3 regions of the Arthrobacter sp. LFS091 genome follow, and region 1 is predicted to be linked to each of the others. Evidence: predicted binding sites of a transcription regulator. Region 1 holds the regulator's gene; each other region holds the start of a gene.
What was found. The regulator LexA, encoded in region 1, represses DNA repair genes until DNA is damaged. The targets are predictions, from matches to a motif close to TCGAACANNTGTTCGA.
Positions count from the first base shown of each region.

Region 2: a site for LexA is predicted at 3,452-3,467, ahead of ACNQOP_RS09500 (LexA family protein). Genes of this name have one in related genera too.
Region 3: a site for LexA is predicted at 2,709-2,724, ahead of ACNQOP_RS06995 (shikimate dehydrogenase). Genes of this name have one in related genera too.

Region 1 is NZ_JBFPFP010000004.1:45,258-50,165, forward strand. Features, by position in the region: gene hisB (imidazoleglycerol-phosphate dehydratase HisB) at 1-181, opposite strand, end outside; gene ACNQOP_RS08425 (histidinol-phosphate transaminase) at 228-1,346, opposite strand; gene ACNQOP_RS08430 (LysM peptidoglycan-binding domain-containing protein) at 1,426-1,785, opposite strand; gene lexA (transcriptional repressor LexA) at 2,136-2,879, shown strand; gene ACNQOP_RS08440 (ATP-dependent DNA helicase) at 2,905-4,908, opposite strand, start outside.
Region 2 is NZ_JBFPFP010000004.1:288,605-293,512, forward strand. Features, by position in the region: gene ACNQOP_RS09485 (GNAT family N-acetyltransferase) at 1-396, shown strand, start outside; gene ACNQOP_RS09490 (sugar porter family MFS transporter) at 393-1,859, opposite strand; gene ACNQOP_RS09495 (LacI family DNA-binding transcriptional regulator) at 1,997-3,010, shown strand; gene ACNQOP_RS09500 (LexA family protein) at 3,007-3,438, opposite strand; gene ACNQOP_RS09505 (dihydrofolate reductase family protein) at 3,543-4,148, opposite strand; gene ACNQOP_RS09510 (hypothetical protein) at 4,249-4,686, shown strand; gene ACNQOP_RS09515 (FAD-dependent oxidoreductase) at 4,825-4,908, shown strand, end outside.
Region 3 is NZ_JBFPFP010000003.1:287,234-292,141, forward strand. Features, by position in the region: gene ACNQOP_RS06980 (S-layer homology domain-containing protein) at 1-165, shown strand, start outside; gene ACNQOP_RS06985 (MFS transporter) at 301-1,638, opposite strand; gene ACNQOP_RS06990 (IclR family transcriptional regulator) at 1,842-2,612, shown strand; gene ACNQOP_RS06995 (shikimate dehydrogenase) at 2,820-3,737, shown strand; gene ACNQOP_RS07000 (bifunctional sugar phosphate isomerase/epimerase/4-hydroxyphenylpyruvate dioxygenase family protein) at 3,737-4,908, shown strand, end outside.

The DNA of each region.
Region 1 (4,908 bases):
TGTCGATCAGGGAGTGCTTGCACAATGCCGTCAACATGTGGTCATAGAAGGGAACCGAGGTACTGATGTCCGAGACACCGGAGCCGTCCAGGTTGATCTCCACCAAAACGGAGGATTCGCTGGTGGTGCGCTCCATGCGCGCGGTGCGGGCAGCGGACGGCGTGGCGCCGGTTTCGCTCATTGGGACGTCCTTCTACACAAAAGTCGGATGGGGTCTATTGACAAGTTTAGGCGGGCCGTGATGCTTGGCTGTCCAAAAGGCCTTCCAGGGCAACAAGGAAGGCCGTGGTTTCCGGTTCGGTACCGGCTGTGACCCGCAAGTGGCCCGGGATCCCGACGTCGCGGATCAGCACTCCTGCATCGAGCAACCCCTGCCATACGGCGTGCGGGTCCTCCAGACCGCCGAAGAAAACATAATTGGAGTCCGATGCGGCAGGCTTGAGCCCCATCCGCAGCAACTCGGTGACAATGCGGTCGCGCTGGACTTTGATGTCCTCGACATCGGCCATCAGCGCTTCCCTGTGGCTCAGCGCAGCGAGGGCGGTTGCCTGGGTAATCGCCGAGAGGTGGTACGGAAGCCGGACCAGCCTGATCGCGTCCGTAACCTCCGGGGCAGCGGCCATGTAACCCAGCCGGGCGCCGGCCAAGGCAAAAGCCTTGCTCATGGTGCGCGAGACGATCAGCCGTTCCCGTCCTGGCAGCAGAGTCAGGGCGCTGGGCGTGCTGTCGTGCGCAAACTCGTGGTAGGCCTCGTCAACGATTACGATCGCCTGGCTCGCTTCGCCGGCTTCGTAGACCGCCTCAACGACGTCCAGCCCGAGCCCCGTCCCGGTGGGGTTGTTGGGAGAACACAGGAAAACGATGTTGGCGCCGGTCTCCCGGACCTGGTCAGCGGCCGATTGCGCGTCCAGTCCGTAGTCGTCGGCCCGGACTCCCCGGACATATTCCGTGTCCGTGCCGCTGGCGAGAAGCGGGTACATGGAATACGTGGGAGGAAAACCCAACGCCTTGCGACCAGGACCACCAAATGCCTGGAGTATCTGCTGGAGGACCTCGTTCGATCCATTGGCCGCCCAGATGTTGTCACGGGAAAGACCATGACCCAAGTACTCGGCCAGCGATTCGCGGAGCTCTGTGAACTCGCGGTCGGGGTAGCGGTTCAAACCAGTGGCAGCAGCGGCGACGGCCTCCGTAATGGCGGCCTGCACATCGGCCGGGACGCCATGGGTGTTCTCGTTGACGTTCAGCAAAATGGGGACATCAAGCTGCGGTGCGCCGTAGGGGCTCAGTCCACGCAGGTTGGTCCGGAGGGGAAGTCGGTCAAGTCGCTCAAGCTGCTCACTCACCCAGTCAGTTTAAGGGGCCGCTGCGTCCGCCAACTAACTGTGACGCCGGGCCACTCCCGTTTCGCACAGGGTCCGGCACTTAGTTGGCGGGCACGAAGAGCTGCTGACCGGGCTGGATGCGGCCGCCACGAAGGTCATTGAGCTGGATGATTTCCGTGATGACATCCCGGGGATCCCGCTCAGGAGCTGCCGCGCCTGCAATACCCCACAGGGACTGGCCCGGCTGGACAGTGACTGTAACGGCGACTGGTGGTCGAAGCTGAGACTGCGAGTCGGAGGCCTTTGCGGGCGCGGTGATGAAACCGGCAAGGCTCAGCAGCGCAGCCACCAGCAACATAGCGGGGATGCCGAAGAACACAATCCGCCCCCGACGGGTCAGGCGCAGGCGAGAGGGAGCCTGGGTGGTGCGGAAATCAGCGAACGTAGTGATTGCGGACATGAGCTGAGCCCTTCTGAGCTATTGCCAATGAGCCGGATGCCCGGCGCCTGGCTGCCAATTCTTGGTGTTCTCCTGTGCCGGCCCTTGCTTGTTCGAACACTTTCTTCGAACATCGGGGCTCAGCGTCAGGTTTATAGAACACATATTCGAACCTTGCTATGACATTTTTAGCACTTATCAACGAACGGTGTCGAGACTCGCTAGAACAAATGTTTGATAAACGCCGGTGGCTGCCCTACGTTTGAGTGAAGAAACAGCACTGTTTCAGTGGAACAGGAGGGTCTGACATTTTTGCGGGCCCGACATCCCCGGACACACACCGGGGACGGAATGGAAAGGCATTGGCGAACATGGCAGCGAAAGCCACGGGCGGCGCGGTACCCCTGCGGAGCCAACAGCCTCAAAAGAGCCCCAAGAGCCTGACCGTCCGTCAGAAGAAGATCCTGGAGACCATCCAGAGGTCCGTGAATGACAACGGATACCCGCCCAGCATGCGTGAGATCGGTGACACTGTCGGCCTTGCCAGCCTCTCCAGCGTCACCCACCAGCTGTCCCAATTGGAAAAGCTCGGGTACCTCCGCCGCGATCCGAAGCGTCCCCGGGCCATGGAAGTCCTGATGCCCTTGACCCTGGACGGCGGTCCTATCCCCGGCGTCGAAGCACCCACGGCGCTTCGCAGCACGGGCGGACTCGCTGTGACGGAACTGGCCAGCGCCAGCGATACAGCGATGGTTCCGCTGGTGGGCCGCATCGCCGCCGGTGGTCCCATCCTGGCCGACCAGACCGTGGAGGACGTACTCCCCCTCCCGCGGCAACTCGTAGGGCATGGCGAGCTGTTCATGCTCAAGGTCGCCGGAGATTCCATGATTGACGCGGCCATCTGCGACGGGGACTGGGTAGTGGTGCGACGCCAGAACGACGCCATCAACGGAGACATCGTCGCCGCACTCCTGGACGACGAAGCAACCGTGAAAACCTTCCGGCAGCGCGACGGACATACGTGGCTGCTCCCCCAGAACACCCAGTACGAGCCCATCCTTGGCGACCAAGCCACCATCATGGGCAAAGTCGTCTCTGTGCTGCGCTCCCTCTAGCCCTCACTCGGGTCCTGAGGAGCCCCTAGGAGCCCTTTGCCGACCCCAGCCGCTCCAGGACACCTCGGACTACTTTGCGGTCGGTTGTGGCCCAGAATGGCGGCAGGGCAGCCCGAAGAAACCCGCCGTAGCGTTCTGTGGAGAGCCTGGAATCAAGTACGGCCACCACACCCTTGTCACCGGTTGATCGGATCAGGCGTCCAGCTCCCTGGGCCAACCGAATGGCCGCGTGGGTGGCCGACACGGCCATGAAGCCGTTTCCGCCGGACTGCGCGACCGCCCGTGAACGGGCGGTCATCAGGGGGTCGTCCGGACGTGGGAAGGGAATGCGGTCTATGACCACCAGTCGGCAGGAGCCGCCCGGAACGTCCACCCCCTGCCACAGGGACATGGTGCCGAACAGGCAAGTATCCGGCTCATCAGCGAACTGCTTGACCAGCGCAGCCATGGTGGACTCACCCTGGCAAAGGATGCCGACGTCAAGGCGGAGCCGCATGGCATCGGCCGCTTCCTCGGCTGCCCTCCGTGAGGAGAACAGGCAGAGCGCTCCCCCACCCGAGGCCCTGATGAGGTCTTCCAACTCGTCAAGGGCTTCCGGCGATGTACCCCGACCAGGCTTGGGCAGGTGCTTGGCCACATAGAGCACACCCTGCTTGGGGTAGTCGAATGGCGACCCCACATCGATGCCCGTCCAGCTCGGGGCGCCGTCACCGATAAGGCCCAAGCCACCGGCGGCCGGTTCAAAAGCCGCGCCTATGGCCAGCGTGGCGGAGGTGAGGACCACCGTGTGGCCGGCAAAAAGCCCTTCACGCAAACAGCCTGCGACGCTTAACGGCGCAATGTTAATGAGGGCGGGTGCTGTTTCATCAGGCTGGGAGTAGCCCTGCTGGGGGTCGAAGTTGCTGTTTCGCGAGAACCACACCACTTCCCTGTTCTCCTTGGCGGCGAGCAAACGTTCGCACAATTCCAGGATGAGCATGAGCCGTGATCGCGCCAGTTGCCGACCGCCGTCGACCGCGTTTGAAGAGTCCGTCTTCGAATCCGAGAGTGCCGCGCGTGTGGCGTCGCGCAACTGGTCAAGGCAGTCGAGCTGTTCATCGTTGAGTCCGTTGGGCAACAAGCCATTGGGCACGCCTGCGATGGCCATATCCAGCCGGTCGGCCGCAGCGTTGAGGGCATCCACAGTAATGGCCGTGTGCTTGCGCGCACTGGACGCTGCAGCATGGACCATGGCCACGGACAACTGACCGGACACGGCTCCGGTCACGCGATCCTGAAGTTCGTGGGCCTCATCGACCACCACGACGTCGTACTCGGGGAGCACGGCCAGGCCCTCAAACGCACTCACGGCCAACATCGCGTGATTCGTGACGACGACATCCGCTTCCGCTGCGCGGGACCTTGCGAGTTCACTGAAGCATTCCTCGGCCATGGGGCATTTTTGCGCCCCGAGGCACTCCATGGATGTGACCGAAACCTGCCGCCATGCACGGTCGGTGACCCCCGGCATGAGTTCGTCGCGATCGCCGGTGGACGTCTTCCCGGCCCACTCACGAAGCCGGACCACTTCCTTGCCGAGCTGCGATTGCGGCCCGCCCATGGACGCAGCAAAGTGCGGAACGCTGGTGTCCTCGCCCAGTGAGAACAGTTGTCCCTCGGAGGGCTCCTCGCTGGGGAAACCCCCCTCAAGTTTCTGCAGGCAGACGTAGTTTGCCCGCCCCTTCACCAACGCCACATTGACGGGGCGCTTAAGAGCGGGGTTGATGCTTTCCAGCAGCCGGGGAAGGTCCCGGCCTACGATCTGGGTCTGCAGTGCCAAGGTGGCGGTGGACACGAGAGTTGGTTTATTGCTGTCCATCGAATGCGCGATCAACGGAATCAGGTACGCCAACGACTTACCTGTTCCGGTCCCCGCCTGGACCAGCAGATGCTCCCCGGTCTCGATTGCCCGGGCAACGTGTTTGGCCATCTCGTGCTGGCCGGCACGGCTTTGTCCGCCCATGCCGGCAACAGCCCGGTCCAACAATTC
Region 2 (4,908 bases), 240 kb from region 1:
TGGGAAGACTTCGACGCTACCCGCCACCCCCAGCTCCGCCTCGTTGCCGAAGACCACGGCAACATCGTGGGCTGGGTCGCCGCGGCAGCGGTTTCCTCAAGGACGGTCTACCGCGGCGTCGTCGAACACTCCATCTACATCGCCCAGGAGGCCCGCGGCCGCGGACTCGGCAACCAGCTCCTCGACGCCTTCATCCGCAGGACCGAAGAGGAAGGGATATGGACCATCCAATCCACCATCTTCCCCGAGAACACCGCCTCCATAGCCCTGCACCAACGACACGGTTTCACCGTCGTGGGCACCCGACAAAAGATCGGACTCATGAGCTATGGGCCGGCGGCCGGATCCTGGAGGGACACCATCCTGCTCGAACGCCGCACCCAACAGGGAAGCTAGGAGGCTCCCGCGGTGTCCTTCTTGTGTACAAGGTAGATGGCGCCCGTGGTGACGTCCTCCTCCAGCGCTTCCAGGGTGCGGCCACGGGTTTCGGGCACCTGGGTGTAGATGAAGATCAGCGCGAGGATGCCCACCACCCCAAAGAGGAAGAAGGTGCCGGTAATGCCCACGCCCGCAACCAACGTGGGGAAGAAAAGGCCCAGGAGTGCGTTGGCGATCCACAGGCAGAACACCGACAGCCCAATGGCGAATCCGCGGACGTGGAGCGGGAAGATCTCGGACAGCATGACCCAGACAGCAATGTTCAGGAACGTCTGCATGGAGCCAACGAAGGCGACCACCAGGAAGAGGATCACGAAAGGCCGCGCGGGGTTTCCGACAGGTAATGCAATGGACGCAATACCGATGAGGAAGTGGCACACGGTGGTCAGCGTGAAACCGAGCAGCAAGGTGGTACGTCGGTTGATCCGCTGCATGAGCGTCAGTGCGATGATGCCACCAACTACCGCGATAACGCCCGGTGCAATGTTGGCAACGAGCGCCGCGTTGGAATCGAACCCGGCCTCCACCAGCACCGACTGGCCGTAGTACATGATCGAATTGATGCCGGTCAGCTGCTGGGCCACACCCAGCCCGATGCCTACCAGGATGATGCGCAGGATCCACTTGTCCTTCAGTGCAGCCCAGGACGTGGCCCGGGAGGCTCGTTCCTCGTCGGCGAGGTGCTTCACATCGGCCATTTCAGCTTCTGCCCGCTCTACGGACCGAATGGTCTTCAGGACAGCAAGGGCTTCCTCCCACCGCCCTTTGGAGATCAGCCAACGAGGTGACTCGGGCATCCTGAGCATCCCGAAGAACAAGGCAATCGCGGGCAGCGCGGCAACGGCGAGCATGACCCGCCACACTCCGCCGAATTCACCCCAGACGTTGCCAATGATGGCGTTGACGACGAAGGCGGCGAGTTGGCCGATGACGATCATCAGTTCATTGCGCCCCGCCAGGGAGCCGCGGATTTCGTAGGGTGCCAGCTCGGCCAGGAACACAGGGACCACCGTGGATGCACCGCCGACGGCAAGGCCGAGGATGACCCGCCCCAGGACCATGACCTCGAAACTTGGGGCAAAGACGCAGGCGATCGTGCCGCTAAGGAACAGCACAGCCAGCAAGATGATGGTCTTCCGGCGCCCCCAGGAATCGGAGAGCCGGCCACCCGCAACGGCTCCCGCCGCCGCGCCGAACAGCAGCGAGCTGGTGACAACGCCTTCGGTCAACGGCGTGAGGCCGAGGTCGACCGTCATTGGTCGCAGGGCGCCGTTTATGACGCCAGTGTCGTAGCCGAACAACAGGCCACCGAACGTTGCAACCAGGGCCACAAGGCCAAGGCGCTTTCGATGCGGGCCGTTGGTCAGCGGGGGAAGCGCGACGCCGTGGGCGCCTCCCCGCTGCATTTGCGTAGCAGACATCAGGACTCCTTTGTCAGTGTGGTGCGGGTCATAACCGCCCGCTCTGAATACAGACTAACGCGCGAAAGGTTTAAATGTAAGGTCAAACTAACAAATGATGAACTTTAGCTCATATTCGCCATGGGAAGATGGAGGGCATGGCCCCTGAACAATGGCATCGTCCCGCGACGCAGAGCGATGTGGCCCGCGAAGTCGGAGTGTCAAGGACGCTGGTGTCGTTCGCCTTTCGCGGAGCCCCGGGGGTCAGCGACGAGACAAGGGAAGCCATCTTCGCGGCCGCCCAACGTCTCGGGTACCGGCCCAACGCGGCGGCCGCCGATCTGGCACGCAAGCACCGTTCCGCCGTCGGACTCTATTTGATGGATATCCGAAACGAGGTCTATGCAGACATCCTTAGCGGCGTCCGCACAGCACTCCCCCATGACGGCAACAGGCTCATACTGAGCGTCTCCCGGTCGGTCGACGGCGTGGATCGGGGCGCACTGGACTCCCTGATTGAAGCCAGGGTGGGGATCATCATCGCCGCGACACTCCTGGACACCGACCACCAGGTGCAGGAACTGGCCCGGATAGTGCCGCTGGTCAGCGTGACCCGCCCGGTCGACGGCGTGGACAGTGTGTACTCCGATGATGTGACCGGTGCCCGCGCCGCGACAGAACATCTGCTTGGCCTCGGGCACCGGCGGATCGCTCATCTGGCCGGCCCCATTTACGACGGACACACCGCGCGTCGGCAGAGCTACGAGAAAACCATGCTCGACGCCGGGCTCGCGCCGGTGACGTTGTCGGCGGAGGACTTCACACAGGAGGCCGGGGAGCGGGCAGCATCGGAACTGCTTGGCCTGGCAGACCGGCCGACCGCCATCTTCACCCACAACGACCAGCTCGCCCTTGGCGCCCGGGAAGCCGCTTACGCAATGAACCTGTCCATTCCCCGGGATCTGTCGCTGGTGGGATACGACGATTCGAGGACTTCCCGGCTGCACGGAATCGACCTCACGTCCGTTGACCTGCAGGCGTTCGAGTTGGGCCGCCGTGCCGGCTCTGTGGCGCTCGAACGCCTGGCCAACCCCGACGCGCCCACAGCGGACATCCGCCTCACGCCGCGCCTGATAGTCCGGAATTCCACCGCGCCGCCGGGCACCAGCTAAACGTGGTGCAGGCACGTGGTGGCCACCCCCCAGATGGTCAATTCCGACAGCGCAGCCACCGTGATGTCCGGAAATGCAGGGTTGTCCGCCTGGAGCACCACGCCCCTTGAGGTGATGCGGAGCCGTTTGATGGTCAACTCGCCATCCAATACGGCAACGACGACGGACCCGTCCTTGGGCTCAAGCGCCCGGTTCACGATCAGCTCGTCACCGTCGCTGATCCCGGCACCCTCCATCGACTGTCCGGTAACCCTCACCACGTACGTGCTGGTCACGTCCTTGATTAAGTGCTCATTGAGGTCGATCCGGCCGTCAAAATAGTCTTGTGCCGGGGAGGGATAGCCCGCAGCAACAGCGACGGGAGCCAACAGCACCGACGCCAGGGAAAAGCCCGCATCTATCACGCGGGGGCCGACGATAACGCCCACAACACACCTTTATTCGAATATATGTTCGATATTCGAGTGTACATCCGTTGGGGGACATTGTTCTCCTGGGGTTATGGGACCCCGGAGATCAGCACAGCGCCGGGCTAGTCCTTGACGCCGCCCACGCTATAGGTGACGTGGGTGACCAGTCCGGTGCCACTGACGGAGGTCGGTTCGAGCCTGAGGTTCCCCACGCCGTCGAGCAGCCGCTCCCCGCCACCAAGGATCACGGGTGCTATATGGAGCCGCAGTTCGTCGATCAGCCCGGCCGACAGGAACTGCCGGGCAGTCGACGCTCCCCCGGCGATCGCCACGTCCTTGGCCCCCGCCGCGTTGCGAGCCAGGGCCATTGCCTCTTCGACTCCGCCGTTGATGAAGTGGAACGTGGTTCCGCCCTGCATCTCAAGGGGTTCACGTACATGATGGGTCAGCACATACACCGGCGCGTGATAGGGCGGTTCCTCGTCCCACCAACCGCGCCAGTCCGCGTCCCACGGGCCAGGACCCGGTCCCGCGAACATGTTCCTGCCCATAATGAAAGCGCCCGCAGCGAGGATCCCTTCCACCTGGGCGGCATTGGCTTCGCGTTCCTCGAACTGCCACCGGTGAAGGGTTTCGCCGCGCTCACCCAATGGCATCTGCAGGCTCTGGTGGGGACCGGCAACGTAGCCATCGAGGGACACGGTCAGGTCGCATGTGACTTGGCTCATGGGCCCATCATTGCATCCAAAACCTCAAGGTGGCGCCAAAACCCTCGCCAAACCGCCGCGCCAAGGCGGACACTGGGGGCTAGACCTTCAGGAGGATTCCATGGCAAGTACTGCAGAGCTGGAGCAACTTGGCATCCTGGTGGGCGAATGGGAAACCACCGTCCCGGGACGGGAAGTCAAGGGCCGGACGACGTTCGAGTGGCTGGAAAACGGCGGCTTCCTCATCCAACACTCCACGGTGCAACAGCCGGAATATCCCAACTCGGTGAGCATCATCGGTGCCACAGGCTCCGATGGGGCGCTCCAGCAGCACTACTTCGATTCCCGCGGCGTCGCACGCATATACGACATGATCCTGAAGGACAACGTGTTGACGCTTTTCCGGGACGGCCCGGACTGGCCCCAGCGGTTCGTGGGACGGTTCAGCGACGATGGCAACGTGATCAACGCACGCCTGGAACGCGGAACCTACCCCGGCGGACCCTTGGAACACGACTTCGACATGGTCTACACACGGATCCACCCACGCTCGATGTGACGCACGTTATTACCGGCCGGTAAACAACACGCTACGGATCGGCCAAAGATGGCAACAGCGGGGAAACACCCGCGAAAAACCGAATGCCTAGGCTGATGATCAACAGCACCAAACAGGTCATCAGCGAAAGGGCCGAACATGTCCGCCACTCCGTCCGCAGCATCCCTCCACATCGTCATCGCAGGCGCAGGTCCAGCAGCCCAGGCTTTGGTGCGGCGGCTG
Region 3 (4,908 bases), on a different contig from region 1:
TTTGTCGATGTACCAGCCACCGCACAGTTCTACAAAGAAATCGCCTGGCTGGCATCCACGGAAATCAGCACAGGCTGGCCGGACAAGACTTTCCGCCCGGTGACACCTGTGAACCGTGATGCGATGGCGGCTTTCATGTACAGGTTCAACGAACTGGACAAGTAGCAGCAGGCGGGCGTTCCTTCCCGCCTGCGTCCGGTCGGCCACGTCGAGTCGCCGCTGAGCAGCGAAATGCCCGGCATGTCGCGAAACATGCCGGGCATTTCCTATCTGTGAAGCGTCCGGAAGGTACTTCCCCGGCTACGCGGGCTGGGCTTCCTTGTGCAGGCCAAGCTGCGAGGTGGGGATCTTGGCCGATTCGCGGGCAGTCATCGCGGAGACTGCTGCGATGGCGCAAATCACGGCGGTGAAGATGGAGATCTGGACCCACCCGCCGGGCTTGGTCCCGCCGAGCGCAGTCACGATCGCCGGAGCGAACCCTGCCATGAGGAAGCCGAGCTGGGTGCCGATGGCCAGGCCCGAGAAGCGGACCTTTGTGCTGAACATTTCACCGTAGAAGGAAGGCCATACGGCGTTCGCTGCCGCGTACCCGAAGGCGAAGTAGACCACGGAGACCACGAACATGAGTGGAACGTTGCCGCCTTCGAGGGTCAGCAGGAACACCGGGGTCATGATGGCGCTGGCGATGGCTCCGTAGATGAAGACGGGCTTCCGGCCGATTTTGTCTGCGAGCTTGCCTAACAATGGTTGGGTTCCGAGGGCTACGACGTTGGCCGCAACAACCAACCACAGCGTGATGGTGCTGTTGACGTGCGCCACGTCCTGGGCGTACTTGATGGCGAGGGTGCCGAAGACGGTGCTGACGGCGGCGATGAAGGCGCAGCAAACTACCCGGAGCACGTCGCGCCAGTGCAGGCGAAGGAGGTCGGCGACGGGAAGCTTGGAGATCTGGTTGTTCTTCTTGGCCTCGGCGAATGCCGGCGGCTCGTGCAGGGTGCGTCGGATGAAGAAGGCCACGATGACCACCACGGCGCTGAGCCAGAAGGGGATGCGCCAGCCGATGCCGTACTTGATCTCGTCAGGCAATGCCACCACGGGAATGAAGACCAGGGCCGCCAGGATCTGGCCACCCTGCGTACCGGTCAGGGTCCACGAGGTGAAGAAGGACCGGCGGTTATCGGGGGCGTGCTCAAGGGTCATTGATGATGCGCCGGCCTGCTCACCTGCTGCGGAGAGGCCTTGGCAGAGACGGGCGAGGACCAGCAGCACGGGTGCCCACCAGCCGATGGTCTTGAAGTCCGGGAGGCAGCCGATGACGAACGTTGCCGCACCCATGAGCACCAAGGTGAACATGAGGACTTTTTGGCGGCCGATCCTGTCGCCGAAGTGGCCAAGGATGATGGCGCCGATGGGGCGGGCGACGTAGGCGAAGCCAAAGGTCGCGAAGGACATGATCGCTGCGTTGGCATCGGCGTCCGGGAAGAAGACGTGCGGGAAAATCAGTGCTGCCGCCGAGCCGAAGATGAAGAAGTCGTAGTATTCGACGGCGCTGCCCAGGAAGCTGGCGAGGGCGGCTTTGCGGGGTGTTCCGGTGATGGTTTCAGTGCCTGGCGTCGCTGACGGCATTGTTTGGCTCATTGGGTGTTCCTTCTTTGACGACGATGTCGCGGATCTAGCGTCTGTGGGAGACCAGAGCGAGGTGCGGCCAGATCATCCCTCAAAGTAACCACATGGTGAGAGCTACTTGTGCAATACAGCAATAGTGGCTGTGAGTGTGGTCACTTGTCAATAGATGTCCCCACCATCTAGAAATAGCTCTCACCATGTGAGAGCATCGAACCATGAGTGTGAAAGACGACACAAAGACCGACATGGTCGGCAAGGCCCTGAGCCTGTTGGTATTGCTTGGCGAAGAACCACGTGGGGCCAGTGCAGCGGACTTGGCGAGGAGTGCGGGCCTACCGTTCAGCACTACCTACCGCCTGCTGGGGTCCCTGACCCGCGACGGTTTCGTCGATTACGAACCCGACGGAAGGCGGTATCACCTGGGCCTGCGGGTATTCCAGCTGGGCCAGCGGGTGTCGAACCACCACGGCTTTGCGGCCACAGCCTTGCCGGTGCTCCAGCGGGTCACCGAGCGCACCCATGAGGCCACCATCCTGTCCGTCCGGGATGGAAACCATCACCTGACGGTGAACAAGGTGGACGGACCCAAGACATTCCGCGTCACCAGCGACCCCGGCCATCTGGGTGCGCTGCACACAACCTCGGTGGGGAAGGCCATTGTGGCTTTCGAGGAGGAAATCGAACGCAAGCGACTCCTGGAGGAACTTCCGTTGGATCCCCTCACGGAGCACTCCATCACTGATCGCGACGCCTTCCGCGCTGAGATCGAGCAGGTGCGCCGCCAAGGTTATGCGGTGATGGACGAGGAAAACGAAATCGGCATGCGCGCCGTCGCCGTTCCCGTCCTCAATTCCCAGGGCCACGCTTTCGCGTCATTGGCCACGGCTGTGCCGGTCTTCCGGCTCACCATGGAGGAACTCATCGCGCACGTCCCCACATTGCAGGAGGCCGCGGCCGAACTCGCGGCACGCCTGCCGAGGCGCTGACCCCTCGTTGTGAGGCCTGCTTTGCGCGCTAAATCCCAGGAATACCGCGCAGAGCGGGCCCAACAATGCGAGCCGCAATCAATGTTTGTTCGCGATAAGAACAAGCGTGCGGAATATGAACATCTGTAGTAACGTAAATAACACCCGGCATGCGGCGCCCAGAAAACGCCATCTGTCCGCGGTGCTGAAGTTAGAAGGAGCTTGAGGATGAGCAACCGAGCCGAATCCGTTCTGGTGGGCCTGATAGGCGAAGGCGTCATGCCCTCGCTCACTCCGCCCATGCATGAACGCGAAGCCGATGTGCAGGGCCTTCGCTTGCTGTACCGCCCCGTGGACCTGCTTGAACTCGCATTGCCGGCCACCGCCGTCGGGGATCTCCTGACCGCCGCCCAGCGCATGGGCTTCAACGGCTTGAACATCACGCACCCCTGCAAGCAGCTGGTGATGAAGCACCTCGACGAAATTTCCGACGACGCCGCGCGCCTGGGTGCCGTCAATACGGTCCTGGTTCAGGATGGCCGGTTCATCGGACACAACACGGACTTCTCCGGCTTCGGCTCGGCGCTCGCCGACGGACTCCCGGATGCCAAACTCAACCGCGTCGTGCAATTGGGCGCCGGCGGCGCCGGGTCCGCCGTCGCCTACGCACTGCTTACGGCAGGCGTCAAGGAACTGGACCTGGTAGACATGGACGCTGAGCGGGCGGCTGAGCGCGCAGCGGAACTCGGCGAGCTCTTTCCGGAGGCGAGCGTCACGCCACGCACGCCGGACGAACTCCCACAGCTCATGCCCAGCGCTGACGGCTTGGTTCACTGCACGCCCATTGGCATGGCCGCCCACCCGGGCCTGCCGTTGGACATCGAACTCCTGGAGCCGCGGCACTGGGTTGCGGACATCGTCTATCGCCCCATCGAAACGCAACTGGTCCGCGAAGCCCGGGCCAAGGGCTGCGCCGTCCTGGACGGCGGGCGCATGGCGGTCGGTCAGGCCGCGGATGCCTTCCAGCTCATCACCGGCCGCGAAGCGGACCGGGAGCGGATGCGCGCCCACTTCCTGGAGCTGATCGCCTTGGAAGACACCGCCGCCACCCTTAACGAGGGCACCCTGGCGAAGGCGACGCACTGATGCGCACCGGAATCGCAACCGTCTGCCTGTCCGGCACGCTGAAAGAGAAGATGCAGGCCTGCGCCATTGCGGGCTTTGACGGCATCGAGATCTTCGAACAGGACCTGGTCACCTCATCCCTCAGCCCGGAGGAAGTCCGGAAGATGGCGGCCGATCTCGGCTTGGGCCTTGACCTCTACCAGCCGTTCCGGGATTTCGACGGCGTCACTCCGGACCTGCTGAAGGCCAACCTCAAGCGTGCAGAGGCAAAGTTCAACTTGATGGAACGCCTTGGCATGGACACCATCCTGGTGTGCTCCAATGTGGCCACGGCAACCATTGACGACGACCAGCTGCGGGCTGAGCAGCTCGCCGAACTCGCCGGACTGGCAGGGGACCACGGCGTGAAGGTTGCCTACGAAGCCCTCGCCTGGGGAAAGTACGTCAACGACTACGAGCACGCGTACCGCCTGGTGGACATGGTGGACCACCCTAACCTCGGCACCTGCCTGGACTCGTTCCACATCCTTTCCCGCGACTGGGAAACCGCCCCGATCGAGAACATCAACGCGGAGAAGATCTTCTTCGTCCAGGTTGCCGATGCCCCCAAGTTATCCATGGATGTCCTCTCGTGGAGCCGGCACTACCGGGTTTTCCCCGGGGAGGGACAGTTCGAGCTCGCCAAGTTCATGGGCCACGTGGTCCGCGCAGGCTACACGGGCCCGGTTTCCCTTGAAGTGTTCAACGACGTCTTCCGCCAGTCCGACGTTGAGCGGACCGCAGTGGATGCCATGCGCTCGCTGATCTGGCTGGAGGAGCAGAGCGCCAAGTGGCTCGCGAGCACCCCAACAGCAGCGGCACCGGAAGACCAAGCCGCCACCCGCCGTCGTTATCCCATGGAACTTGCCACGCTGCCCAAGGTGAACGAACCCGCAGGCTTCAACTTCGCCGAGGTCAAGGCTGACGACACCGCGCAGCTCGAGAAGCTCCTGGGCCAGCTCGGCTTCGAGTTCGAGGGCCGCCACCGCACCAAGGACGTCCAGCTCTGGACCATGGGCCAGGCCCGCGTGATCATCAACGAACAAGCACCGCACCACGCGGAACCGGCTATCGCCGCTTTGGGGTTCGACGTCGATTCGCCAGTGATTGCCTCCGCTCGCGCCCAGCAACTCAAGGCCCCTGTGGTGGCCCG